One region of the Streptomyces sp. NPDC090077 genome, then DNA from elsewhere that is predicted to be linked to it. Evidence: riboswitches for the same ligand, from Rfam matches in the RefSeq annotation. Region 1 holds a riboswitch; each other region holds the start of a gene.
What was found. A riboswitch is a leader RNA that binds a small molecule or an ion and turns the genes downstream of it on or off. The one in region 1 is predicted to bind cobalamin.
Positions count from the first base shown of each region.

Region 2: another riboswitch for cobalamin. It lies ahead of ACIPW5_RS02875 (hypothetical protein); the one in region 1 lies ahead of cobN (cobaltochelatase subunit CobN).
Region 3: another riboswitch for cobalamin. It lies ahead of ACIPW5_RS15450 (ribonucleoside-diphosphate reductase subunit alpha); the one in region 1 lies ahead of cobN (cobaltochelatase subunit CobN).
Region 4: another riboswitch for cobalamin. It lies ahead of ACIPW5_RS29300 (energy-coupling factor ABC transporter permease); the one in region 1 lies ahead of cobN (cobaltochelatase subunit CobN).

Region 1 covers NZ_JBIVEG010000046.1:31,894-37,697, forward strand. Annotated here, with positions in the region: gene cobN (cobaltochelatase subunit CobN) at 1-2,852, opposite strand, end outside; cobalamin riboswitch at 2,885-3,042, opposite strand; gene ACIPW5_RS37730 (cobalamin biosynthesis protein CobG) at 3,624-4,898, shown strand; gene ACIPW5_RS37735 (precorrin-8X methylmutase) at 4,903-5,550, shown strand; gene ACIPW5_RS37740 (precorrin-2 C(20)-methyltransferase) at 5,547-5,804, shown strand, end outside.
Region 2 covers NZ_JBIVEG010000001.1:655,744-661,547, reverse strand. Annotated here, with positions in the region: gene ACIPW5_RS02885 (hypothetical protein) at 1-632, opposite strand, end outside; gene ACIPW5_RS02880 (prenyltransferase/squalene oxidase repeat-containing protein) at 629-3,409, opposite strand; cobalamin riboswitch at 3,547-3,617, opposite strand; cobalamin riboswitch at 3,739-3,878, shown strand; gene ACIPW5_RS02875 (hypothetical protein) at 3,975-5,387, shown strand; gene ACIPW5_RS02870 (DUF4430 domain-containing protein) at 5,475-5,804, opposite strand, start outside.
Region 3 covers NZ_JBIVEG010000007.1:288,317-294,120, reverse strand. Annotated here, with positions in the region: gene ACIPW5_RS15465 (carbon starvation CstA family protein) at 1-1,595, shown strand, start outside; gene ACIPW5_RS15460 (YbdD/YjiX family protein) at 1,592-1,789, shown strand; gene ACIPW5_RS15455 (GNAT family N-acetyltransferase) at 2,011-2,505, shown strand; cobalamin riboswitch at 2,522-2,659, shown strand; gene ACIPW5_RS15450 (ribonucleoside-diphosphate reductase subunit alpha) at 2,803-5,199, shown strand; gene ACIPW5_RS15445 (ribonucleotide-diphosphate reductase subunit beta) at 5,199-5,804, shown strand, end outside.
Region 4 covers NZ_JBIVEG010000022.1:98,118-103,921, reverse strand. Annotated here, with positions in the region: gene ACIPW5_RS29320 (hypothetical protein) at 1-305, shown strand, start outside; gene ACIPW5_RS29315 (SsgA family sporulation/cell division regulator) at 509-919, shown strand; gene ACIPW5_RS29310 (hypothetical protein) at 1,003-1,515, shown strand; gene ACIPW5_RS29305 (flavodoxin family protein) at 1,549-2,268, opposite strand; cobalamin riboswitch at 2,388-2,585, shown strand; gene ACIPW5_RS29300 (energy-coupling factor ABC transporter permease) at 2,614-3,312, shown strand; gene ACIPW5_RS29295 (energy-coupling factor ABC transporter substrate-binding protein) at 3,312-3,659, shown strand; gene cbiQ (cobalt ECF transporter T component CbiQ) at 3,663-4,412, shown strand; gene ACIPW5_RS29285 (energy-coupling factor ABC transporter ATP-binding protein) at 4,403-5,230, shown strand; gene ACIPW5_RS29280 (PadR family transcriptional regulator) at 5,256-5,804, shown strand, end outside.

The DNA of each region.
Region 1 (5,804 bases):
GCGTGGGCCCGGACGAAGTTCGACTCCGCCGGCTCGTCCAGGGAGGCCGCCAGCCGGACCGCGTCGTCCAGGAGGCCGATGACGTGCGGGAACGCGTCGCGGAAGAAGCCCGAGATGCGCAGGGTCACGTCGATGCGGGGTCGGCCGAGCTCGGACAGCGGGATCGCCTCGACGCCCGTGACGCGGCGCGAGGCCTCGTCCCAGACCGGGCGGACGCCCAGCAGGGCGAGGGCCTCCGCGACGTCGTCGCCGGCCGTGCGCATCGCGCTCGTGCCCCACAGGGACAGGCCCACGGAGGCCGGCCACTCGTCGTCGTGGTCGGCGCGGTAGCGGGCGAGGAGCGAGTCCGCGAGGGCCTGGCCCGTCTCCCAGGCCAGCCGGGAGGGCACGGCCTTCGGGTCGACCGAGTAGAAGTTGCGGCCCGTCGGGAGGACGTTGACCAGGCCGCGCAGCGGGGAGCCCGACGGGCCGGCCGGGACGAAGCCGCCGTCCAGGGCCCGGACCACGTGGGCGATCTCGTCCGTGGTGCCGGCCAGGCGCGGGACCACCTCGTGCGCCGCGAAGGACAGGATGTCGGAGACCGCCTGCGGGTGGCCCGCCGAGACCGCGGCGACCGCCGCCGGGTCCCACTCCGCGTCCTCCATCGCCTGGACCAGCGACCGGGCCGTCTCCTCGACGGTGTCCGCCGCCGTGCGCGTCGCCGCCGACTCGTCGAGGCCGAGGGCCTCGCGCAGGCCGGGCAGGGCGGAGGTGCCGCCCCAGATCTGGCGGGCGCGCAGGATGGACAGGACCAGGTTGACCCGGCCCTCACCGGTCGGGGCGCCGCCGAGGACGTGCAGGCCGTCGCGGATCTGGGCGTCCTTGACCTCGCACAGCCAGCCGTCGACGTGCAGCAGGAAGTCGTCGAAGCCGTCGTCGTCCGGGCGCTCTTCGAGACCCAGGTCGTGGTCCAGCTTCGCCGCCTGGATCAGCGTCCAGATCTGGGCGCGGATCGCCGGCAGCTTCGACGGGTCCATGGAGCTGATCTGGGCGTACTCGTCCAGGTGCTGCTCCAGGCGCGCGATGTCGCCGTACGACTCCGCGCGGGCCATCGGCGGCACCAGGTGGTCGACCAGGGTGGCGTGCACGCGCCGCTTGGCCTGCGTGCCCTCGCCCGGGTCGTTCACCAGGAAGGGGTAGACGAGGGGGAGGTCGCCGAGTGCGGCGTCGGGCGCGCAGGACGCGGAGAGGCCCGCGTTCTTGCCCGGCAGCCACTCCAGGTTGCCGTGCTTGCCGAGGTGGATCATCGCGTCGGCGCCGAAACCGCCGTCCTCGGCCGCCGCCTGGATCCAGCGGTACGCCGCCAGGTAGTGGTGCGAGGGCGGCAGATCCGGGTCGTGGTAGATCGCGATCGGGTTCTCGCCGAAGCCGCGCGGCGGCTGGATCAGGATGAGCAGGTTCCCGCGGCGCAGGGCCGCGAGGACGATGTCGCCCTCCGGGTTCGAGGAGCGGTCCACGAACATGTTGCCGGGGGCCTCGCCCCAGTGCTCCTCGACGCTCTCGCGCAGGTCGGCGGGCAGCTCGGCGAACCAGCGCCGGTAGTCGGCGGCCGGGATGCGGACCGGGTTGCGGGCCAGCTGCTCCTCGGTCAGCCAGTCCTGGTCGTGGCCGCCGGCCTCGATCAGGGCGCGGATCAGCTCGTCGCCGTCGCCGGAGACCAGACCGGGGATCTCCGTCACGGGGCCGAAGTCGTAGCCGTGCGCGATGAGCGTGCGCAGCAGCTCGACGGCGCTGGCCGGGGTGTCCAGGCCGACCGCGTTGCCGATGCGGGAGTGCTTGGTCGGGTACGCGGAGAGGACCAGGGCGATCTTCTTGTCGGCGCGCTCGATGTGCCGCAGCCGGGCGTGGCGCACCGCGATGCCGGCGACGCGGGCGGCGCGCTCGGTGTCGGCCACGTACGCGGGCAGGCCGTCCTCATCGATCTCCTTGAAGGAGAACGGGACGGTGATCAGGCGGCCGTCGAACTCGGGGACGGCGACCTGGGTGGCGGCGTCGAGCGGGGACAGGCCCTCGTCGTTCTCCTCCCAGGTGCCGCGCGAACCCGTCAGGCACAGGGCCTGGAGGATCGGCACGCCCAGCCCGGCCAGCGCGCCCGCGTCCCAGGACTCGTCGTCCCCGCCCGCGGAGGCGGTGGCGGGACGGGTGCCGCCGGCGGCGAGCACCGTGGTGACGATCGCGTCGGCGGTGGCCAGGGCCTCCAGCAGCTCCGGCTCGGGGGAGCGCAGGGAGGAGACGTAGAGGGGGAGCGGCTGCCCGCCCTTGGCCTCGACGGCGTTGCAGAGGGCATGCACGAAGGCGGTGTTGCCGCTCATCTGGTGCGCGCGGTAGTAGAGCACCGCGACCCGGGGGCCGGAGCCCTGCGCGGGGGTGCGCTCCAGGTGGCCCCAGGTGGGGGAGGCGGCGGCGGGCTCGAAGCCGTGGCCGGTGAGCAGGACGGTGTCCGAGAGGAAGCGGGCCAGCTGCTCCAGGTTGGCCGGGCCGCCGTGCGCGAGGTAGCGGTGCGCCTCGGCGGCGATGCCGATCGGGACCGTGGAGGCCTCCATCAGCTGCGCGTCGGGAGCCTGTTCGCCGGTCAGCACGACCACGGGGCGGGTCTGCCCGGCGGCGAGGAGCACGTCGAGGCCCTCCTGCCAGGCGCGGAGACCGCCGAGGAGGCGTACGACGACCAGTCCGACACCGTCGAGCAGGCCGGGCAGGTCGTCGAGGGGGAGGCGGGAGGGGTTCGCGAACCGGTACGGCACGGGGCCGCCGGCGACGTTCGCGGCGCGGGCGCTGAGCAGATCGGTGTCGGACGTCGACAGCAGCAGGATCATGCGGCGGCAGGCCTTCCTCGGGGTTTCCGCGCCCCGGGCAGTGAGGACGGCGGGAGTTCCTGACTCACCCGGCCGATCGCTCCGCGGGGTTCACAGTGGCGGGACCGCGCCGGAATCGCACCGGGCTTCCTCCCATGTCGCCGTCCTCGGCGATGACGGGCCGAGCGGCCCGTCGGAAGGTCATCTTAGGCGGCCTTTTCCCTGGCCGGGAGTGGGGGTGGGGTGCCTTGCCCGGGCCCGGGGGGTGGGCCGGGGGCGCCGGGGGCGGGTGGGGGCGGTGGGGTGCCGGTGCCGGTGCCGGTGCCGGCGGGTGCGGGTGCGGGGTGGGGGTCGCTGCGCGGGCTGCTCCCCGCCCCGCCCTTCGCCCGTTCCCCGGGGCTGCGCCCCGGACCCGCCTTGGGGCTGCGCCCCGGACCCGCCCCGCGGTTGTGCGCTGGGCCTGTGCCGGACCCGCCCCTGGGCTGCGCCGCCCCAGGCCTGAGCCGGGCCTGCGGCCCGGACACGCCTTGGGGCTGCGCCCCGGACGCGCCCCGCGGTTGTGCGCTGGGCCCGCCCCGGGGTTTGCCCCGGGCCTGCCCCGGGCCCGCCCCGGGTTGTGTCCCAGCCTGAGCCGGGCCTGAGCCGGGCCTGCGGCCCGGGCCCGGCTTGGGGCTGTGCCCCTCGGTGCTGTGGCCTGGAGTCGGGGGCCGGTGTTGGGGCTGGGGGTGTGGTGGGGTGGAGGTGCTGGTCGGGGTGGCGACGGACACAGGTCGGGGGTGGGGAATCGTGGGTATGCTCGCGGCCATGCCGCCCCAGCCACCTTCCGCCGCATCGCGGGACGAACCCGTCATACGCGACCGCGGCGACGCCTGCCCCGGCGCGCTGCGGCTGCACGCCGCCGATGACGGGTACCTGGCGCGCGTCCGGATCCCCGGCGGGCTGCTCACCGCTGCGCAGGCCGCCGTGCTCGGCGACGCCGCGGACCGGTTCGGGGACGGGCACCTGGAACTCACCTCGCGCGGCAACGTCCAGCTGCGCGGTCTCGCCGACGGCTGCGGCGCCGGGCTCGCGGAGCTGCTCGACGGTGCCGGGCTGCTGCCCGCGCCCGGCCACGAGCGGGTCCGCAACATCGTGGCCACCCCGCTGGGCGGGCCCCGCCTCGCGGACCGGGTCCGGGAGCTGGACCGGCTGCTCTGCGCGAGCACCCGGGCGACGGGCCTGTCCGGGCGGTTCCTCTTCGCCCTCGACGACGGCCGCGGGGACGTCGCCGCCCTCGACCCCGACGTGACCGTGTTCGGCGACGGCGACGGCCACCGGGCCGTGGTGCGGCTCGGAGCCGCCGTCGATGCCGTCGAGGTGGCCGCCGGCGACGCGGCCCGGGCGGCGCTGCTGGCCGCCGAGTACTTCCTCGACGCCGCCGACGCCGCCGGGACCCGGCCCTGGCGGGTCGCCGAGCTGCCCGCCGGACAGGCCCTGGACGGCGGGGAGTTCGCCCGCCGGCTGGCCGCCGCCGGCATCGGCGCCGTCCGCCTGCCCGAGGCGGCGCGGCCGTACGCGCCGCCGCCCCGGCCCGGGGTGCACGGCGACGCCCTGTGCGTCCTGCCCCCGCTCGGCCGTCCGGACTCCGCCCAGTGGCGGCTGCTGGCCGAGGTCGCCGACACCGCCGGCGGCGAGCTGCGCGTCACCCCGTGGCGCAGCGTCGTCCTGCCCGGCCCCGACCCCGGCGACGGGCGCGCCCTGCTCGCCGCGGCGGGCCTGGTGACCGGGCCCGACAGCCCCTGGCTGTCCGTCACCGCCTGTACGGGAAGGCCCGGTTGCGCCAAGTCCCTCGCGGACGTGCGCGCCGACGCGCGTGCCGTCGTACGGGAAGGGCGGACGGACGCCGCCGCGCTGCCCGTGCACTGGTCCGGCTGCGCCCGCCGCTGCGGACACCCGCGCGGCACCGCCTGGGCGGACCTGGTCGCCACCCCCGACGGGTACGAACTCGACGGCCGGCCCACGCCGTTCGCAGACCTGGCGGCCGCCCTCACGGCCGCACGCACCACCACAACACCCGCATCGCAGTGAAGAAATGAGCGAGTACACCGTGTTCGAGTACGAGAAGGACGGCGCCGCGATCTACCGCCAGTCCTTTGCCACGATCCGCGCCGAGGCGGACCTCTCCGGGCTGCCCGCCTCGGTCGCCCAGGTCGCGGTGCGCATGATTCACGCCTGTGGCATGACCGACCTCCCCCAGGACCTCGGCTACACCCCCGACGTCGTCCTGCGGGCCCGTGCCGCCCTGCACGCCGGCGCTCCGATCCTGTGCGACGTGCAGATGGTCGCCAGCGGCGTCACCCGCAAGCGGCTGCCCGCCGACAACGAGGTGGTCTGCACCCTCTCCGACCCGGCCGTGCCCGCCCTCGCCGCGAAGATGGGCACCACGCGCAGCGCCGCCGCGCTCGAAGTCTGGCGCGACCGGGGCCTGCTGGAGAACTCGGTGATCGCCGTCGGCAACGCGCCGACCGCCCTGTTCCGGCTGCTGGAGATGATCGAGGAGGGCGCCCCGCGCCCCGCCGCCGTCATCGGCGTACCCGTGGGCTTCATCGGCGCCGCCGAGTCCAAGGACGCCCTCGCCGCCCACCCCTCGGGCCTCGACCACCTGATCGTGCGGGGCCGGCGCGGCGGCAGCGCCATCGCGGCCGCCGCGATCAACGCGATCGCGAGCGAGGAAGAATGAGCGACCGTCAGGAGAACGCTCCCGTGAAGGGCAAGCTCTACGGCGTCGGCCTCGGGCCCGGTGATCCCTCCCTGATGACCCTGCGGGCCGTCGAGGTGATCGCCGAGGCGGACGTCGTCGCCTACCACAGCGCCCGTCACGGCCGTTCCATCGCCCGCTCGATCGCCGCGAAGCACCTGCGCTCCGACCACGTCGAGGAACCGCTGGTCTATCCGGTGACCACCGAGACCACCGACCACCCCGGCGGCTACCAG
Region 2 (5,804 bases), on a different contig from region 1:
TCCGGCCTGGGACCGGTGTTGACGTTCGGCGGCAGCGGTGCCGCGGTGCGGGTGTCCGCGGGTGCGGGGCCCTCGGTGGGCCGGGTGTTCTTGGCGCGGAGCTGGTCGGGGGTGACGGTGGGCTTGCCCTCGGTGCCCTCGATGTTCGTGCCGCCGAAGATCCACAGGTCGACGCTGCCGGGCTTCGGCTTGTAGAGCATTGCGCCGAGCTGGCTGTACTGCCAGGCGTTCTGCCCGGGGTCGGCGTGCCAGTACGACCAGTACGCGGAGGCCGGCGGGGTCAGCACGCAGTCGTCCTGCTGCGGGGTCGGGTACTGCTTGCCGCCCTGGTGGCCGCTGTAGCCGATGCGGCAGATGAAGGCGGGACCGTCGTGACCGGTGCCGGTCGTGGCCCAGCCGCCCTGGTTGAGGAGCTCGTAGCCGGTGGTGGGGGTGGTGCCGCAGGAGCGGTAGACGGGGCCGCCCCAGTGGCTGAAGTCCACTGCGAGCACGACCCCCGAAGAGGTGGTGCACCGGCCCATCGGCTGCGGTGCGGCGTCCGCCGGGGCCGCGGTGGCGGCGAGGGCCGCCACCGTCAGCCCCAGCGCGGCAGCGGTCCTGGCCAGGGCGCGTACGAGGTGGTTGCGGCTCATGCTCCCGCTCCCGTCCGGCGGCGGCGCTTCGCGGCGCGGGTGAGGCCCCGGCCGCCGAGGGTCAGGGCCAGCGCGGCAGCGGCCAACGTGCCCACCTGGGCCCCGGTGGAGGCGAGCGGTCCGCCGCCGGACCCGGCGCCGCCCGCGGAGCCGGTGCCGGTGCCGCCACCGTTCTCGCCCGGCGTCACGATGACGGGCGAGCCGTTGCCTCCGGAGGTACCACCGGACGTTCCGCCGGAGATGGTGGGGAGGGGCTGGGGGGTGGTGCCGGTCAGGTCGCGGGTCAGCGTGCCGAAGGAGATGCCGGTCGCGCCGCCGACGGCCTGGGCGGAGGCGCGCAGGTCGGAGCCGGTCTGGCCGCCCTTGGCCACGTTGAAGCCGCCGTCGCCGTTCTGCTGGCTCAGCAGGAACGTGCGGGCCTTGGCGATCTGGGGGCCGTACTTGGGTGCGTCCAGCGAGAGCCCCTGGACGGCGAGGGCCGTGGAGTTGACGGAGTTTCCGGAGGCGCCGGGGAAGCCGCCGTCCTCCTTCTGCTGGGCGGCGAGCCAGGCGATGGCCTTGTCGACCGCAGCCTGGGAGCCGGCGTCGGGGAGCAGGTCCACCGTCATGGCGGCCATGGCCGTCGAGTCCACTTCGGGACCGCTGGGCTCGCCGATCAGGCTCACCCAGGCACCCGAAGGTTCCTGGAGGCTCTTGAGGTAGGCGGCGGGCTCGGCCGCGGCGGCCTGCTCACCGGCGCGGAGCTGGGCCATGACGCCGAGGGACTGCTTGAAGACGGAGGTGGCGTAGGCGTAGTTGCCCTTGGCCGCGCACTGCTGGACGGTGGAGGTCCTGGCCTGGCAGGTGATCTTGGCGAGCGCGGCGATCAGGTCCTGGCCGCCGAAGTTCCGGGGGTCGCGGCCCACGGCTTCGGCGAGTACGGCCGCCTTTCCGATGGAGCCGCCGCTCGCGTACTTGGTGCCGATGAGGGTCCAGTCGTGGATGCCGCGCTTCTGGCCGTCCTTGCCGCCCTTGTCCATGAAGTCGACGATGTTGCGCAGGGCGGCGTTGTCCTCGCCGGTGGCGGCGAGGGCGTACGCGCCGTCGATGGTCAGGCCGTATTCGGCGAAGCCCGTGCCGGGCTCGCTCTCGTAGAACCGGCCCTGGACCAGCCGGGACGGTGCGGTCAGGTACGCGGCGCCCTTCTTCAGGTCGGGACCTTCACCGGCCGGGGGCGTGGTCGGCGGGTTCGTGGGCGTCGGCGGAACGGCCGGCTTGGCGGTCAGGGTGGCGAGATCGCTGCCGGCGCCCGCGATGGCGGACGTGGAGGTGGGGGACAGCCTCGGTTCGGTGTCGTCCTCGGAGAAGCCGAAGCCGCCGGCCGGCAGCTGCCGCTTGGAGAGCCAGGAGACGCCGGCGTCCGCGAACGCCTCGTCGCCGAGGGCGCGCAGTGCCTGCGCGGCCCAGCCGGTGGCGGCCGGGTTGCCGGTGGTCTCGTAGTAGACGGCGGGCCAGGCGCCGGTGGGCAGCTGGGTCCGCTTCAGGTAGCCGCGGGCCTTCTGGAGCACCGCCTCGTGGCCGCCGCCCCGTTCCAGGGCCAGGGTGATCAGGCCGGTGGCGCCGGCCTCGCTCTCGCAGCCGGGGCTCCCGGGCCGGATGAGGATGCTGGTGAACCCGCCGTCCTCGCACTGGAGGGCGGTCAGCCGGGCCACGGAGCCGGGGGGAGGGGTCATACCGGCGTTGACCAGGGCGATGACGGCCATGGCCTGCGCGTCGGCCTGTCCGGTGGTACGGAAGTCGCCCTTGGTGAAGCAGCCTTCGACCCTCGCGCCGTCGCCGATGTCGCGGGGGCAGGCGTACTTCACGAGGTCGCCGAGCAGGTCGTGGCCGCCGAACGCGCGGGGGTCCTTGCCGGTGGCCTCGGCGACCAGCGCGAGGCGGGCGGCGGCGGTGGCGTCCGGGATGCCGTCTTTGCCGGCCGGGTAGGCGTACGCGTCGGTCTGCGCGGGCGTGGCGAGGAAGTCGGCGATCTTCTTCGCCACCGGGCTCTTGCGGTCGGCCGCCGCCAGGGCGAACACGGCCTCCGTGGTGAGGAAGTGGTTCGGGGTCGTGGAGCCCTCGTCGACGACGCGCTCCCCGTCCTTCAGAGTGCCGGTGACCCAGCGGGTGGCGGCCGGTACGTCGATCCGGCCGGCGGGCACCTTGGGCGGGGACGTCGGGACGTTCGGGTCGGGAGTGGTGTAGCCGCGCACGTCGTCGGGGGTGAAGGACGGCTGGCCCTTCGTGCCGCCGCCGATGTCGGTGCCCCCGTAGACCCAGGCCTCGACGTCGCCCGGCCCGGGCTTGCGGGCCATGGCCCCCAACTGGCTGTAGGACCACTTGCGCTGCCCCGGCGAGGCCGTCCAGTACGACCAGTAGGCGGTGGCCTGCGGCGTGAGGACGCAGGCCTCCTTGGCCGGGGTGGGGTACTGCGTACCGGCGCCCTTGCCGATGCGGCAGATGAAGGCGGGGCCGTCGTGGACGGTTCCCGTCATGCTGAACCCGGCGGTCTGCAGCAGCTCGTAGCCGGTGGTGGGCGTGGTGTCGCAGCCCTTCTCCACCTTGCCGCCGAAGGGGCCGAAGTCGACTGCGACGATCGCCCCGCTGGTGGACGTGCACCGCTCGATCGGGTCGGCCGCGGCGGACACCGTACCGCCCACGAAGGCCACGCCCGCGGCGAAGGTCAGCAGCGCCGCCGATACGAGCGACAGCAGCCCCTTGCCCCCCAGGTGTCGCTCTGCTTGCTGTGCGGTCCCCACCACGGCCCCTCGTGTCGGCCGGGCGGACCAGTGCGTGGCAAAGGGGCTTCCACGGCGCCGGTACGGCCATGAGGGAAGCCCGTTCGAACCACGCCGTAGTCCGCGACGGCGTTTCTCGCTGCAAAAATCCGGCTCCAGGCATTCCGACTCGCCCGGACGGAACCGGGCCTACGGTTGCGGGTCAGCGCCGGATTTCGACCGGCTTCCCCTGGAGCTGAGTGCTCATCAGTCGGAGTGGACCACGGGGATAAAGACAGCGTCAAGGTGGTCTGCGTCTCATGTGACACCGCTCCGGCGGCGCTCGCATCGGTCCCCGGCACCGTGGCTGGCGGAGGGTTGATCACTCGGGTAGCGTCCTGGGCTGCCACGTGGGGGAACCCGGTGCGAATCCGGGGCTGACGCGCAGCGGTGTGGGACGGCAGGGGGCCGTCGCCGAGCCCGAATGCCCATCTGGCGAGTCACCTCACAAGCCGTACCACGCGTTCGGACGGCCGCCGCCGAGCTCCGGGCTGCCCGCCCGCACGAGCCACGGCCGGGTCGGCGTCCCCCATTCCAGGAGCAGGCCATGTCCCATACCCGTACCTCCCGCCACCTCGCGCTCGCGGTGCCCGCAGCACTCGGTGCCCTCGCCCTCACGGCCCTGCCGGCCTTCGCCACGTCCTCGCCCGCCCAGATCGCCACGTCCAAGACCAACGGCGTGGCCTATCTCAAGTCCCTCCAGGCCGCCGACGGTTCGTACGCGGGCAGCGGTCTGTCGAACGAGTGGGCGTTCAGCGCGTTCGCGGCCACCGGCACGGCCGTCGTCGACGTCTACCCGGGCGGCGACACGACGAAGAACGCGCGCACCGTCTACCGCAACCTGCTGTCCACGGCGGGCTGGCCGCAGGCCTCCCCGGTGGTCACGGACTACGAGCGCGGCACGCTCAACGCGTACGCGGCCGGCATCGACCCGGCGCGCGTCTCCGCCTCCCGGAACCTCATCGCCCACGTCTACTCCTACTGGCAGACCGCCGAAGCCGGCTACTTCGGCCCGTCCGGGAACTTCAACGGCACCGTCTTCGCCGCTCTTTCGCTGGGCGGTGCCAAGACCCAGGCCGGCGGGGCACGCGTCCCGCAGGCGCTGACCGACTCCATGGTCACCCGCATCCGCGCCAACCAGCACGTGGACGGCGGCTGGACCTTCAACAAGGCCGAGGGCAACCCCACGGTCCTGAACTCCGCGAGCGACGTTGACATGACGGGCGCGGCCATGGCGGCCCTCTGCGTCTCCGGTGTCCCGAACACCGACACCGACGTCGTCCAGGCGAAGAACTTCCTCAAGAGCACCCTGGTCTCCACCAACGGCGCCTTCAGTTCCCTGTACGGAGTCAACACCAGCTCCAACGGCTGGGGCGTGGCGGGCCTCAACGCCTGCGGCTTCAACCCGCAGACCGGCGACTTCCTCACCGGCAGCGGCAAGACCCCGGTCGACTTCCTCATCGCCAACCAGTACAACCCGGCCGGCGGCTTCAAGTACAAGCCCTCCGACACCACGCCCACGGCCTACGCGTCGATCGACGCCCTGCGCGCCGTCGCCGGCGGCGGGTTCACCACGGCTCCGCCCGTCCCGGTCACTCCCGGAGCCCCGCAGTGGGTCGCCCAGTCCACGTTCACCGCCGGTACGGCGACCAAGCTGGCGCTGACCGTCGACGACGGCGCCGGCAACCTCAAGGTCTGCTCGGTGGCGTTCACGCCGACCGGTACGACCACGACGCTCGGCGACGTGCTGGCTGCCGCGACCTCGGCCGCCACCCCCTCCGGCTGCGTCACCGGTGTGACCCCGTCCTCCGGGACCGGCACGATCACGACGGTCAACGGCAAGGCCAACAGCGGCTCGAACACCTGGAAGGTCAGCGTCGACGGATCCTCCTTCGCCGGGGCGCTGCGCGAGAAGGTCGTCAACGTGGGCGACACCATCGCCCTGCGCTGGGGCGCCTGATCACGTCGACGACGGAGCGGGTCGCGGGCCCGGAACCCGCAACCCGCTCCGCCGCACCGTGGGAGGCACGGGCGGCGTGACGAGGGCCTAGAAGGACGTCCAGGTGAAGGACACCTGATCGCCGGCGTTGAGCTTGAACTGGCAGCCTCCGACCGGGGTGGGGGTGCCGTTGACGGCGATGCTCCAGTAGGCGGAGCCGCCGCCGCTGACGTTCTTGATCGTGTCGACGGAGAAGTCGTCGAAGGACGCGTACCACGTGCCGTCCCAGGCGAAGTAGTTCAGGCGCGCCGCGTCGTCGAGCGCGGCCGTCGGGGTGGGGACCTTGGACGGGTTGGCGCCGCCGTTGGTGCCGTCGCACTTGTGGGTGCCGCCGGTGCTGGTCGTGACGTCGTGGCCCTTCGTCTTTATCTTGCCCTT
Region 3 (5,804 bases), on a different contig from region 1:
ACTCCCCCTGGGGCGTCTTCTCCATCGGCATGACCATCCCGATCGCCCTCTTCATGGGCGTCTACCTGCGCGTGCTGCGGCCGGGCCGGGTCACCGAGGTCTCCGTCATAGGCGTCGCGCTGCTGCTGCTCGCCATCGTCGCCGGCGGCTGGGTCGCCGACTCCTCCTGGGCGAGCACGTTCACCCTGGAGAAGGAGACGCTGGTCATCTGGATGGTGGTCTACGGCTTCATCGCCTCGGTGCTGCCGGTGTGGCTGCTGCTCGCTCCCCGCGACTACCTGTCCACCTTCATGAAGGTCGGCACCATCGCCCTGATGGCGGTCGGCGTCGTCCTCGCGATGCCGACGCTGAAGATGCCCTCGGTCACCGACTTCGCCGCGGGCGGCGACGGCCCCGTCTTCGCCGGGTCGATGTTCCCGTTCGTCTTCATCACCATCGCCTGCGGCGCCCTGTCCGGCTTCCACTCGCTGGTCGCCTCGGGCACCACCCCGAAGATGATCCAGAAGGAGACCCAGGTCCGGGTCATCGGCTACGGCGCCATGCTCACCGAGTCCTTCGTCGCCGTCATGGCGGTGATAGCGGCGAGCATCATCGAGCCCGGCCTCTTCTTCGCGGTGAACTCCCCCGGCGGCGTCATCGGCGCCACCGTCCAGACCGCCTCGAAGGCGGTCACCGACTTCGGCTTCGCGATCAGCCCGGAGGCCCTCGCGCAGGCCGCGAAGGACGTCGAGGAGGCCAGCCTGCTGTCCCGCACGGGTGGCGCGCCGACCTTCGCACTCGGGATGTCGGAGATCTTCTCGTCGGTCATCGGCGGCGCCGGGATGAAGGCCTTCTGGTACCACTTCGCCATCATGTTCGAGGCCCTGTTCATCCTGACCACCGTCGACGCCGGCACCCGCGTCGGCCGGTTCATGCTCCAGGACACGCTCGGCAACGTGCACAAGTCCTTCAAGGACGTCAGCTGGAAGCCGGGCGTGTGGCTCGCGAGCGCCGTGGTCGTCGGCGGCTGGGGCTACTTCCTGTGGGTCGGCGTCAAGGACCCGCTGGGCGGCATCAACCAGCTCTTCCCGCTGTTCGGCATCGCGAACCAGCTGCTCGCGGCCGTCGCCCTGGCCGTCTGCACCACGCTGCTCGTCAAGTCCGGGCGGCTCAAGTGGGCCTGGGTCACGGGCGTCCCGCTGGCCTGGGACGTGGCCGTCACCCTCACCGCGAGCTACCAGAAGATCTTCTCGGACGACGTGAAGGTCGGCTTCTTCGCGCAGCGCGAGAAGTACCAGACCGGCATCGACGCCGGGAAGGTGCTGCCGCCCGCCAAGAACATGGACGACATGCACACCGTGGTCACCAACGCCACGGTCGACGGGGTGCTGTCGGCGCTGTTCGCGGTGCTGATCGTCATCGTGCTGGTGGACGCGGCCCGGGTCTGCCTCAAGGCCGTCCGCAACCCGGAGTCGGTCAGCCTCTCCGAGGTGCCGTGGACCGAGTCGAAGATCATCGCCCCGGCCGGGCTGATCGCCACCGCCGAGGAGAAGGCCGAGCTCGCGGCCGCCGGCCTCGACGGGGACGGCGGCAAGGCCAAGGAACCGGTCGCGTGAGCGGGGTGCGCGGGGCGCTGGCGAAGGCCCGGTTCTACGTCCGGGAGTTCTCCGGCGAGGCCGCGTACGACCGCTACGTCGCGCACGCCCGCGCCCACGACCCGGACGCCGAGGTCCTGACCCGGCGCGCCTTCGAGCGGGCCCGCACGGACGCCCGCGAGGCGGACCCCCGCGAGGGCTTCCGCTGCTGCTGAGGCCGTCCTACGCGGACGAAGGGCCCCGCCGTCACAGATCGAGACGGCGGGGCCCTTCGGCTTGGCCGGGGGCGCCCGTGCGGGCGATCTCCTCGAAGTCCTCGGTCGGCACGTGGGAACGGTGGCCGGTCATCACGGTCACGCCTCGCTCGCCTTCCAACGACGGTTGCTGATCCGACGACAGCGCCGACCACCGACACCCGTCCGGCACACTCGGCGGCATGGACATCGAGATCAGAACGGCGAGGGAAGACGAGTACGGGCGGCTCGGGGAAATCACCGGGACGGCCTACAGCGGGGACGGGCTGCTGGACCTGAACGAGGACGACGCCTACCTGAACGTCCTGCGCGACGTCGCCGGGCGGGCCGGGGACGGGGAGGTGCTCGTCGCCGTGGAGGACGGCCGGGTGCTCGGCGGAGTGACGTTCGCCGCACCCGGGAGCCGGCTCGCGGACGTGGCCGGGCCGCAGGAGGCCGAGTTCCGGATGCTGGCGGTCGCCTCCGAGGCGCGCGGCAAGGGCGTCGGCGAGGCCCTCGTACGGGCCTGTGCCGAACGGGCCCGGGCCCTGGGGGTCGGGGCCCTCGTGCTGTCCACCCAGCCGGCCATGCTGGGCGCCCAGCGGATCTACGCGCGTCTGGGCTTCGTACGCACTCCGGAGCGCGACTGGTCGCCCATCCCGGCCCTGAAACTGCTCACCTACCGCCTGGAGCTGTAGCCACGCCGACACAACATGTGGTGGGTCGCGCGCGGGCGGCCCCCCACATGTATGCTCATCCTCGCTGTCGCCGCAGGGGAATCCGGTGCGAATCCGGAACTGTCCCGCAACGGTATGAAAAGTCCGAGGACCTGCCGACAGTGCGCCCGGGTCGACCGAACCGGGTGCCGACCACGTCCGGGCCTCGCGGTTGGGCCGGTGGACGCCATGCGGTGTGTCGCGATCCGTCGCGCCCGCGTGCGCCTCCCCGCGCCCCGACCCGCCGACGACCGGGCCGAGCGAGGGAGAGCTCCCGCCGTGACCATCGCGCCTTCTGCACCGCGCGCCGAGTCCGTTTCTGGCGACACCACCGAAGGCCCGGGGGCCGCGCTGCTGCGTACTCTCACCGAGCTGACCGCCGACCTCCCCGACACCGACCCCGGCCGGATCGCCGCCGCCGCCCTGCGCGGCCGCAGCGCCTCCGCCGACGAGGCCGAGCTGCGCGGGCTGGCCACCGAGGCCGCGGCGGGCCTGATCTCCGAGGACCCCGCCTACTCCCGGCTCGCCGCCCGCCTGCTGACGCTGGCCGTGGCCGACGAGGCCGCCGGCCAGGGCTCGACCTCCTTCGCCGAGTCCGTCGCCGTCGGCCACCGCGAGGGCCTGATCGCCGACCGCACCGCCGAGTTCGTCGCCGCCCACGCCGCCCGCCTGAACGCCCTGGTCGAGCACACGCTCGCCGAGGGCGCGGACGACCGCTTCGGCTTCTTCGGCCTGCGCACCCTGCACAGCCGCTACCTGCTGCGCCACCCCATCACCCGCCAGGTGATCGAGACCCCGCAGTACTTCATGCTGCGCGTGGCCTGCGGCCTCGCCGAGGACGAGAGCGTCCAGGCCGTCGAGGAAGTCGCCTCGCTGTACCGCCTGATGAGCCGGCTCGACTACCTGCCGTCCTCCCCCACGCTCTTCAACTCCGGCACCCGCCACCCGCAGATGTCCTCCTGCTACCTGCTGGACTCCCCGCTGGACGAGCTGGACTCGATCTACGACCGCTACCACCAGGTCGCGCGCCTGTCCAAGCACGCCGGCGGCATCGGCCTCTCGTACTCCCGCATCCGCGCCCGCGGTTCGCTGATCCGCGGCACCAACGGCCACTCCAACGGCATCGTGCCGTTCCTGAAGACCCTCGACGCCTCCGTCGCCGCCGTGAACCAGGGCGGCCGCCGCAAGGGCGCCGCCGCCGTCTACCTGGAGACCTGGCACGCGGACATCGAGGAGTTCCTGGAGCTCCGCGACAACACCGGCGAGGACCAGCGCCGTACGCACAACCTCAACCTCGCCCACTGGATCCCGGACGAGTTCATGCGCCGCGTGAACGCCGACGCCGACTGGTCGCTGTTCTCCCCGGCCGACGTCCCCGAGCTGGTGGACCTGTACGGCGACGAGTTCGACGCCGCCTACACCAAGGCCGAGGCGGCGGGCCTGGCCAAGAAGACCATGCCGGCCCGGGACCTCTACGGCCGCATGATGCGCACCCTCGCGCAGACCGGCCAGGGCTGGATGACCTTCAAGGACGCCTCCAACCGGACCGCGAACCAGACCGCGCTGCCCGGCACCGTCGTCCACTCCTCCAACCTCTGCACCGAGATCATCGAGGTCACCAACGACGGCGAGACGGCCGTCTGCAACCTCGGCTCGGTCAACCTCGGCGCGTTCGTCGCCGACGGCGACATGGACTGGGCGCGCCTGGACGAGACCGTCCGCACGGCCGTGACCTTCCTCGACCGCGTCGTGGACATCAACTTCTACCCGACCGAGCAGGCCGGCCGCTCCAACGCCAAGTGGCGTCCGGTGGGCCTGGGCGCGATGGGCCTCCAGGACGTCTTCTTCAAGCTGCGCCTGCCCTTCGACTCGGCCGAGGCGAAGGCCCTGTCCACGAAGATCTCCGAGCGGATCATGCTGGCCGCGTACGAGGCCTCCTGCGACCTCGCCGAGCGCTCCGGCCCGCTCCCGGCCTGGGCCGAGACCCGCACCGCCCAGGGCGTCCTGCACCCGGACCACTACGAGACCGAGCGCCACTGGCCCGAGCGCTGGGAGGCCCTGCGCGCCCGCGTCGCGCAGACCGGCATGCGCAACTCGCTGCTCCTCGCCATCGCCCCGACGGCGACGATCGCCTCGATCGCGGGCGTGTACGAGTGCATCGAGCCGCAGGTCTCGAACCTCTTCAAGCGCGAGACCCTCAGCGGCGAGTTCCTCCAGGTCAACGGCTACCTGGTGGAGGACCTCAAGCAGCTCGGCGTGTGGGACGCGCAGACCCGCGAGGCGCTGCGCGACTCCTCCGGCTCCGTCCAGGGCTTCGGCTGGATCCCGGCCGAGATCCGCGAGCTGTACCGCACGGCGTGGGAGATCCCGCAGCGCGGCCTGATCGACATGGCGGCGGCGCGCACGCCGTACCTGGACCAGAGCCAGTCGCTGAACCTGTTCCTGGAGACGCCCACCATCGGCAAGCTCAGCTCGATGTACGCGTACGCCTGGAAGCAGGGTCTGAAGACCACGTACTACCTGCGCTCCCGCCCGGCGACGAAGATCGCCCGTGCCGCCTCCGGCGCGGCCGCCGTCCCGGCCGCCGCCGCCCCGGCCCAGCTGCCCCAGGCCCTCGACGCCGAGGCGCTGGCCTGCTCCCTTGAGAACCCCGAGTCCTGCGAGGCCTGCCAGTAATGAGCTCCACCGACAAGAAGAACCTCCTGGACCCGGGCTTCGAGCTCACGCTCCGCCCGATGCGCTACCCGGACTTCTACGAGCGCTACCGGGACGCGATCAAGAACACCTGGACGGTGGAGGAGGTCGACCTCCACTCCGACGTCGCCGACCTCGCGAAGCTGACGCCGGCCGAGCAGCACATGATCGGCCGTCTGGTCGCGTTCTTCGCGACGGGCGACTCGATCGTCTCGAACAACCTGGTGCTGACGCTGTACAAGCACATCAACTCCCCGGAGGCGCGCCTGTACCTGTCGCGCCAGCTGTTCGAGGAGGCCGTGCACGTCCAGTTCTACCTGACGCTGCTCGACACCTACCTGCCCGACCCGGACGACCGCGCGGCGGCCTTCGACGCGGTCGAGGAGATCCCGTCGATCCGCGAGAAGGCGCAGTTCTGCTTCAAGTGGATGGACTCGGTCGAGAAGATCGAGCGGCTGGAGACGGCCGCCGACCGGCGCCGCTTCCTGCTGAACCTGATCTGCTTCGCGGCGTGCATCGAGGGCCTGTTCTTCTACGGTGCGTTCGCCTACGTGTACTGGTTCCGCTCGCGCGGCCTGCTGCACGGT
Region 4 (5,804 bases), on a different contig from region 1:
TCCGCAGCATCCGCGTGATGGCGGCGCTCGCATCGCTCCCCCTCGCCGCCGCCCTCTTCACGGGCACGGCCCAGGCGGACAACGGGGCCGGCGCCGCCGGCACCGCCTCGAACGCCGCCCTCGCCGGGATCCTCGGCAGCGGAGTGGGCGGCAGCAACCTCGGCAACTCCTCCACCGCGCAGCAGGTCGCGTCGGGCTTCGGGGCGTCGAACCAGAACAACGGCGCCCAGGCCAACGGCTCCGGCTTCACCGCGATCGGCCAGTCCAACAACCACGACTCGCTGATCTACAACCCGCTGCCGTAGCGGCCGGCCGCGCGGCCGGTCCGCCGCGCGCCACCGGGCCCGCCCTCCCCCCGGAGGGCGGGCCCTTCGCGTTCCCGTGGCCGAAAAGAGGCCCTGCGGCCCGGCTGCTCGGGACCTTCGGCCCCGGAGCGCGCCGCCGGGCCGGGGATACCGTGCCGGAAGGGCTGCGGGAAGACCCTGCGCGCGACGAGAGGCAGCCGCCGATGGCCACCATCACCGAACAGAGACTCCTGCCGCTCCGGCTGGAAGCCGCCCCCCTGTCCGTCCCCCTCACCGGCCGGTTCGTCTACCGCACGGACCGCCCGTACGAGGTGGCCGTCGACTTCCGCGGCGCCGGGACGCACCTGGCCCGCTGGGTCTTCTCCCGGGAGCTGCTGCTCGACGGGCAGAGCAGCGCCACCGGCGAGGGCGACATCCAGGTGTGGCCGCGCTGGAGCGGCTCGGAGCCGCGCGTCCTGCTCGGCTTCAGCAACGGCGAGCAGAGCTGCGTGGTCTCCGCCCGCGCCAAGGACGTGCGCGAGCTGTGCCGGCGGATGACGGAGCTGGTGCCGGTCGGGCAGGAGCGGCGCCACTACGACCTGGACGCACAGCTGAGCGCGCTGCTGGCTTTCTGAGGCGGCGCGCGCAACCGTACGCCCCCCGGCGGTGTCCTATGAGATGACAGGCAGTCCCCGTCTCACGGAACCGGGGAGACATCATGCGTCACCCGCACCGCCGCCGGCTCGTGGCCATCGCCACGGGTGCCCTGCTCACCGCCGGGCTCGCGCTCTCCGCGTCACCGGCTTCCGCCGCCACCACGACCACCCGCACCCAGACGCCCCTCGTCGTCAACGCCCGCTGGGGCGGGCACTGCACGTACGACCGGCTCGTGATCGACCTCCAGGGCTACGTGCCCCCGGTCACCGTCACGCCCGTGTCCGAGCTCGTCTACGACGGATCGGGCCAGCCGGTACCGCTGGCCGGGAAGTACTTCCTGGAGATCCGCCTGCACCCGGCCGCCGGTCACAACGACGCCGGGCAGAACGTCTACCAGGGCCCCAGGCTCCAGAAGATCTACCTCAGCAAGCTCAAGGGCATGGCCATGACCGGCGACTACGAGGGGTACGTGACCTTCGGCGCCGCCTTCGACACCAAGCCGACCTGGAAGACCTCCGTCCTGCACGCGCCCGAGCGGCTCGTGCTGGACTTCCCGCACCCCAACACCTGCTGACCCGCGTACCGCCCGGAGCCCGCCGGCCCGCTGCTAGCGGTGTTCCGGGTTGGGGAAGTCGAAGCGGCAGCCGGCGTCCCACAGGGAGCGCTGGTTGCCGTGGGCCGGCATGCCGCCGGAGCGCTTGAGGAGCGCTGCCAGGTGCATCAGGTTCCAGGACATGAAGGTGGTGTTCCGGTTGGTGAAGTCGTTCTCCGGACCGCCCGAGCCCGGGTCCAGGTAGGAGGGGCCGGGGCCGGCCTCCCCGATCCAGCCGGCGTCGGCCTGGGGCGGGATGGCGTAGCCGAGGTGCTGGAGGCTGTAGAGGACGTTCATGGCGCAGTGCTTGACGCCGTCCTCGTTCCCCGTGATCAGTGCTCCGCCGACGCGCCCGTAGTAGGCGTACTGGCCGTGCTCGTTCAGCAGCGACGAGCAGGCGTAGAGCCGCTCGATGACCTGCTTCATGACGGAGCTGTTGTCGCCGAGCCAGATCGGGCCGCACAGCACCAGGATGTCGGCGTCCATGATCCGGCTGTACAGGACCGGCCACTGGTCGCTGTCCCAGCCGTGTTCGGTCATGTCCGGCCAGACGCCGGTGGCGATGTCGTGGTCGACGGCACGGATCAGCGAGGTGCGGGCGCCGGCCGACTCCATCACGGCCCGGCTCCGCGCGATCAGGCCCTCGGTGTTGCTGGTCTCGGGGGAGCGTTTGAGGGTGCAGTTCACGTAGACGGCGGAGAGGTCCTCGTAGCGGGGGCTGTCGTCGTCGGCCATGTCCTCCACCGTGCCGGGCGCCCGGCGGACCGGCCAGCGGGCGGGGCCCGTCCGGGTGCGCGGCGGGGCGGCGGCCGGGTGGCCGGATCGGTCCGGGTTGTGACGGTCCGTACGGACGACTAGGGTCGTCTGGCCTTGGTGTTCGGGAAACCGGTGGGAAACCGGTGCGGCCCTCGCCACTGTGATCGGGAAGTCCGGCTCCACTCCCTCGCGGGAAGCCACTGGGCCCGCGTGGGAGACCGCACGGGCCCGGGAAGGCGGAGCCAGGGCATCAGTACCCGTGAGCCAGGAGACCGGCCGGGGCGCGTCGTCCATCCACGAGGTGCTGGAGAGGTCTCCCGAACCATGCATATAGCCGAGGGGTTCCTGCCCCCTTTGCACGCGGTCGCCTGGGGCGCCGCGTCCGCCCCCTTCGTCGTCCACGGGGTCCGCGCGCTGACCCGCGAGGTGAAGTCGAACCCGGAGAGCACCCTGCTGCTCGGAGCGTCCGGTGCGTTCACTTTCGTCCTGTCCGCCCTGAAGATCCCTTCCGTGACGGGCAGTTGCTCCCACCCGACGGGGACGGGGCTCGGGGCCATCCTCTTCCGGCCGCCGATCATGGCGGTGCTCGGCACGATCACCCTGCTGTTCCAGGCCCTGCTGCTGGCCCACGGCGGGCTCACCACGCTCGGCGCCAACGTCTTCTCGATGGCCATCGCCGGCCCCTGGGCGGGCTACGGGGTCTACCGGCTGCTGCGCAAGTCCGGCGCGCCCCTGATGGTGACCGTCTTCTTCGGCGCGTTCTTCGCCGACCTGGTCACCTACTGCGTCACCTCGGTCCAGCTGGCGCTGGCCTTCCCCGACCCGGCGAGCGGCTTCCTGGGCTCCCTGGAGAAGTTCGCGGGCATCTTCGCCCTCACCCAGATCCCGCTCGCGATCAGCGAGGGCCTGCTGACGGTGCTCGTGATGCGGCTGCTGATGCAGTCCAGCAAGTCGGACCTGGTCCGGCTCGGGGTCGCGAAGCTGACCGGCGGCAAGGGCGCGAAGCAGGAGGCGGCGGTCTGATGACCAGGAACGCGAAGATCAACACCCTGCTGCTGCTCGTGGTGGCGGCACTGGCCGTGCTCCCCCTCGCGCTGGGGCTCGGCGACGGCAAGGAGGAGCCGTTCGCCGGCGCCGACGCGCAGGCGGAGAGCGCCATCACCGAGCTGAAGCCGGACTACGAGCCCTGGTTCTCCCCGCTGTACGAACCCCCCTCGGGCGAGGTCGAGTCCGCACTGTTCGCCCTCCAGGCGGCGCTCGGGGCGGGCGTGCTCGCCTACTACTTCGGCGTCCGCAAGGGCCGCCGCCAGGGCGCGGCGCAGGCCCTCGCACAGTCCGGGGCCGGGGCCGAGCAGACCCCGGAGCCGTAGGCGGTGCTGCCGATCGACGTGGCGGCCCACTCCAGCCGCTGGCGGGGGCGCCACCCGCTGGAGAAGGCCCTGCTGGGCCTCGGGCTCACCGTCACCGCGGTGTGCCTGCCGCCCTGGCCCGGCGGGCCGCTGGTGGCGGCCGCGACCCTGGCCGTGCTGCTCGGCCCGGCCGGGGTGGCCCCGCGGCAGCTGTGGCGGGCCTTCCGGATCCCGCTGGGCTTCTGCGTGACCGGGGCGCTGCCGCTGCTGGTGTCGGTGGGCGGCCCGGACGGCTTCCTCGCCCCGGCCCCGGACGGGCCCCGGCACGCGGCCGAACTGCTGCTGCGCACCTCGGCGGCCTCGCTCGGAGTGCTGCTGTTCGCCTTCACCACCCCGGTCTCCGACGTGCTGCCCCGGCTGGTGCGGGCCGGGGTGCCGGCCCCCGTCGTGGACGTGGCCCTGGTGATGTACCGGATCGGCTTCCTGCTGCTGGACTCGGTGGCGCAGGTCCGGCGCGCCCAGGCGGCCCGGCTCGGGCAGACCGGCCGGGCGGCGGTGTGGCGCTCGCTGGCCGGGCTCGCCGCGACCTCGTTCGTCCGGGCCTTCGACCGCGCGGCCCGGCTCCAGGAGGGGCTGGCGGGGCGCGGTTACGACGGCGCGCTGCGGGTGCTCGTGCCCGAGGCGACGCTGTCCCGGCGGTTCCTCGCGGGGTCCGCCGCCCTGCTGGCCGCCCTGGTCGCGGGGACACTCGTACTGAAGGAGCTGTGGCTGTGACCCCGTTGGTGGAGCTGGTCGGCGCGGGGTACGCGTACGAGGACGGCCCGGCCGTGCTGTCCGGGGTGGACTTCGGCATCGCCGAGGGCCGCGCGCTGGTGCTGCTGGGCCGCAACGGCAGCGGCAAGACCACCCTGATGCGGTTGCTGAGCGGTGGCCTGCGGCCCGGTTCGGGCTCGCTGCGGCTGGGCGGCGCGGAGGTGGCGTACGACCGCAAGGGGCTGGTCCGGCTGCGCACCTCGGTGCAGCTGGTGGTGCAGGACCCGGACGACCAGCTGTTCGCGGCCTCCGTGGAGCAGGACGTTTCCTTCGGCCCGATGAACCTGGGGCTGCCGGCGGCGGAGGTCCGCGAGCGGGTGGACGCCGCGCTGGCCGCGCTGGACATCACGGCGCTGCGGGACCGCCCGACGCACCTGCTGTCGTACGGGCAGCGCAAGCGCGCGGCGATCGCGGGCGCGGTGGCGATGGCCCCCCGGGTGCTGATCCTGGACGAGCCCACGGCCGGGCTCGACCCGGACGGGCAGGAACGCCTCCTGGACGTCCTCGCGGGACTGCGCGCGGCCGGCACCACGGTGGTCATGGCCACCCACGACGTGGACCTCGCGGTGCGCTGGGCCGACGACGCGGCCGTGCTGACCCCGTCGGGGATCCGCACGGGCCCCGCCGGGGAGCTGCTGGCGGATCCGGAGCTGCTCGCGTCGGCGGGGCTGCGGTCGGCCTGGGCGCCGGTGGTGGGCGCGTTCCTGCGGGCCCGGGGGGTGCTGGCGGACGGGGCGCCGGGGCCGCGTACGCCCGAGGAGCTCGCGGCGCTGGGCTGAAATCGCCCGCACCTAGGATGGCGGCATGTCGCTGCCGCACGCCATCCTCACCGCCCTGCTGGAGAAGCCCTCGTCGGGGCTGGAGCTGACCCGGCGGTTCGACAGGTCGATCGGCTACTTCTGGTCCTCGACGCACCAGCAGATCTACCGGGAGCTGGGGCGGCTGGAGGAGGCGGGGCTGATCCGGGCGCTGCCCAGCGAGGTGCCCGTGCGCGGGCAGAAGAAGGAGTACGAGGTGCTGCCCGGCGGCCGCGCGGAACTGGCGCGGTGGGTGGACGAGAGCCAGGACCCGAAGCCGGTGCGGGACGCCCTGCTGCTGCGGATCCGGGCGGCGGCGGTGGTCGGGCCGCAGCGGCTGGGGCCGGAGCTGCGGCGCCATCTGGAGCTGCACCGGGCGCAGTTGGCCACGTACGAGGCCATCGAGGCGAAGGACTTCCCGCCGGGCCGGGACGCGGCCGCCGACCGGCTGCGCCGGCTCGTGCTGCACGGCGGCATCGCCCTGGAGGGGTTCTGGCTGAGCTGGCTGGAGGAGGCCCTGGCCGAGGTGGAGGCCCTGGCCGCGGCGGAGCCGCCG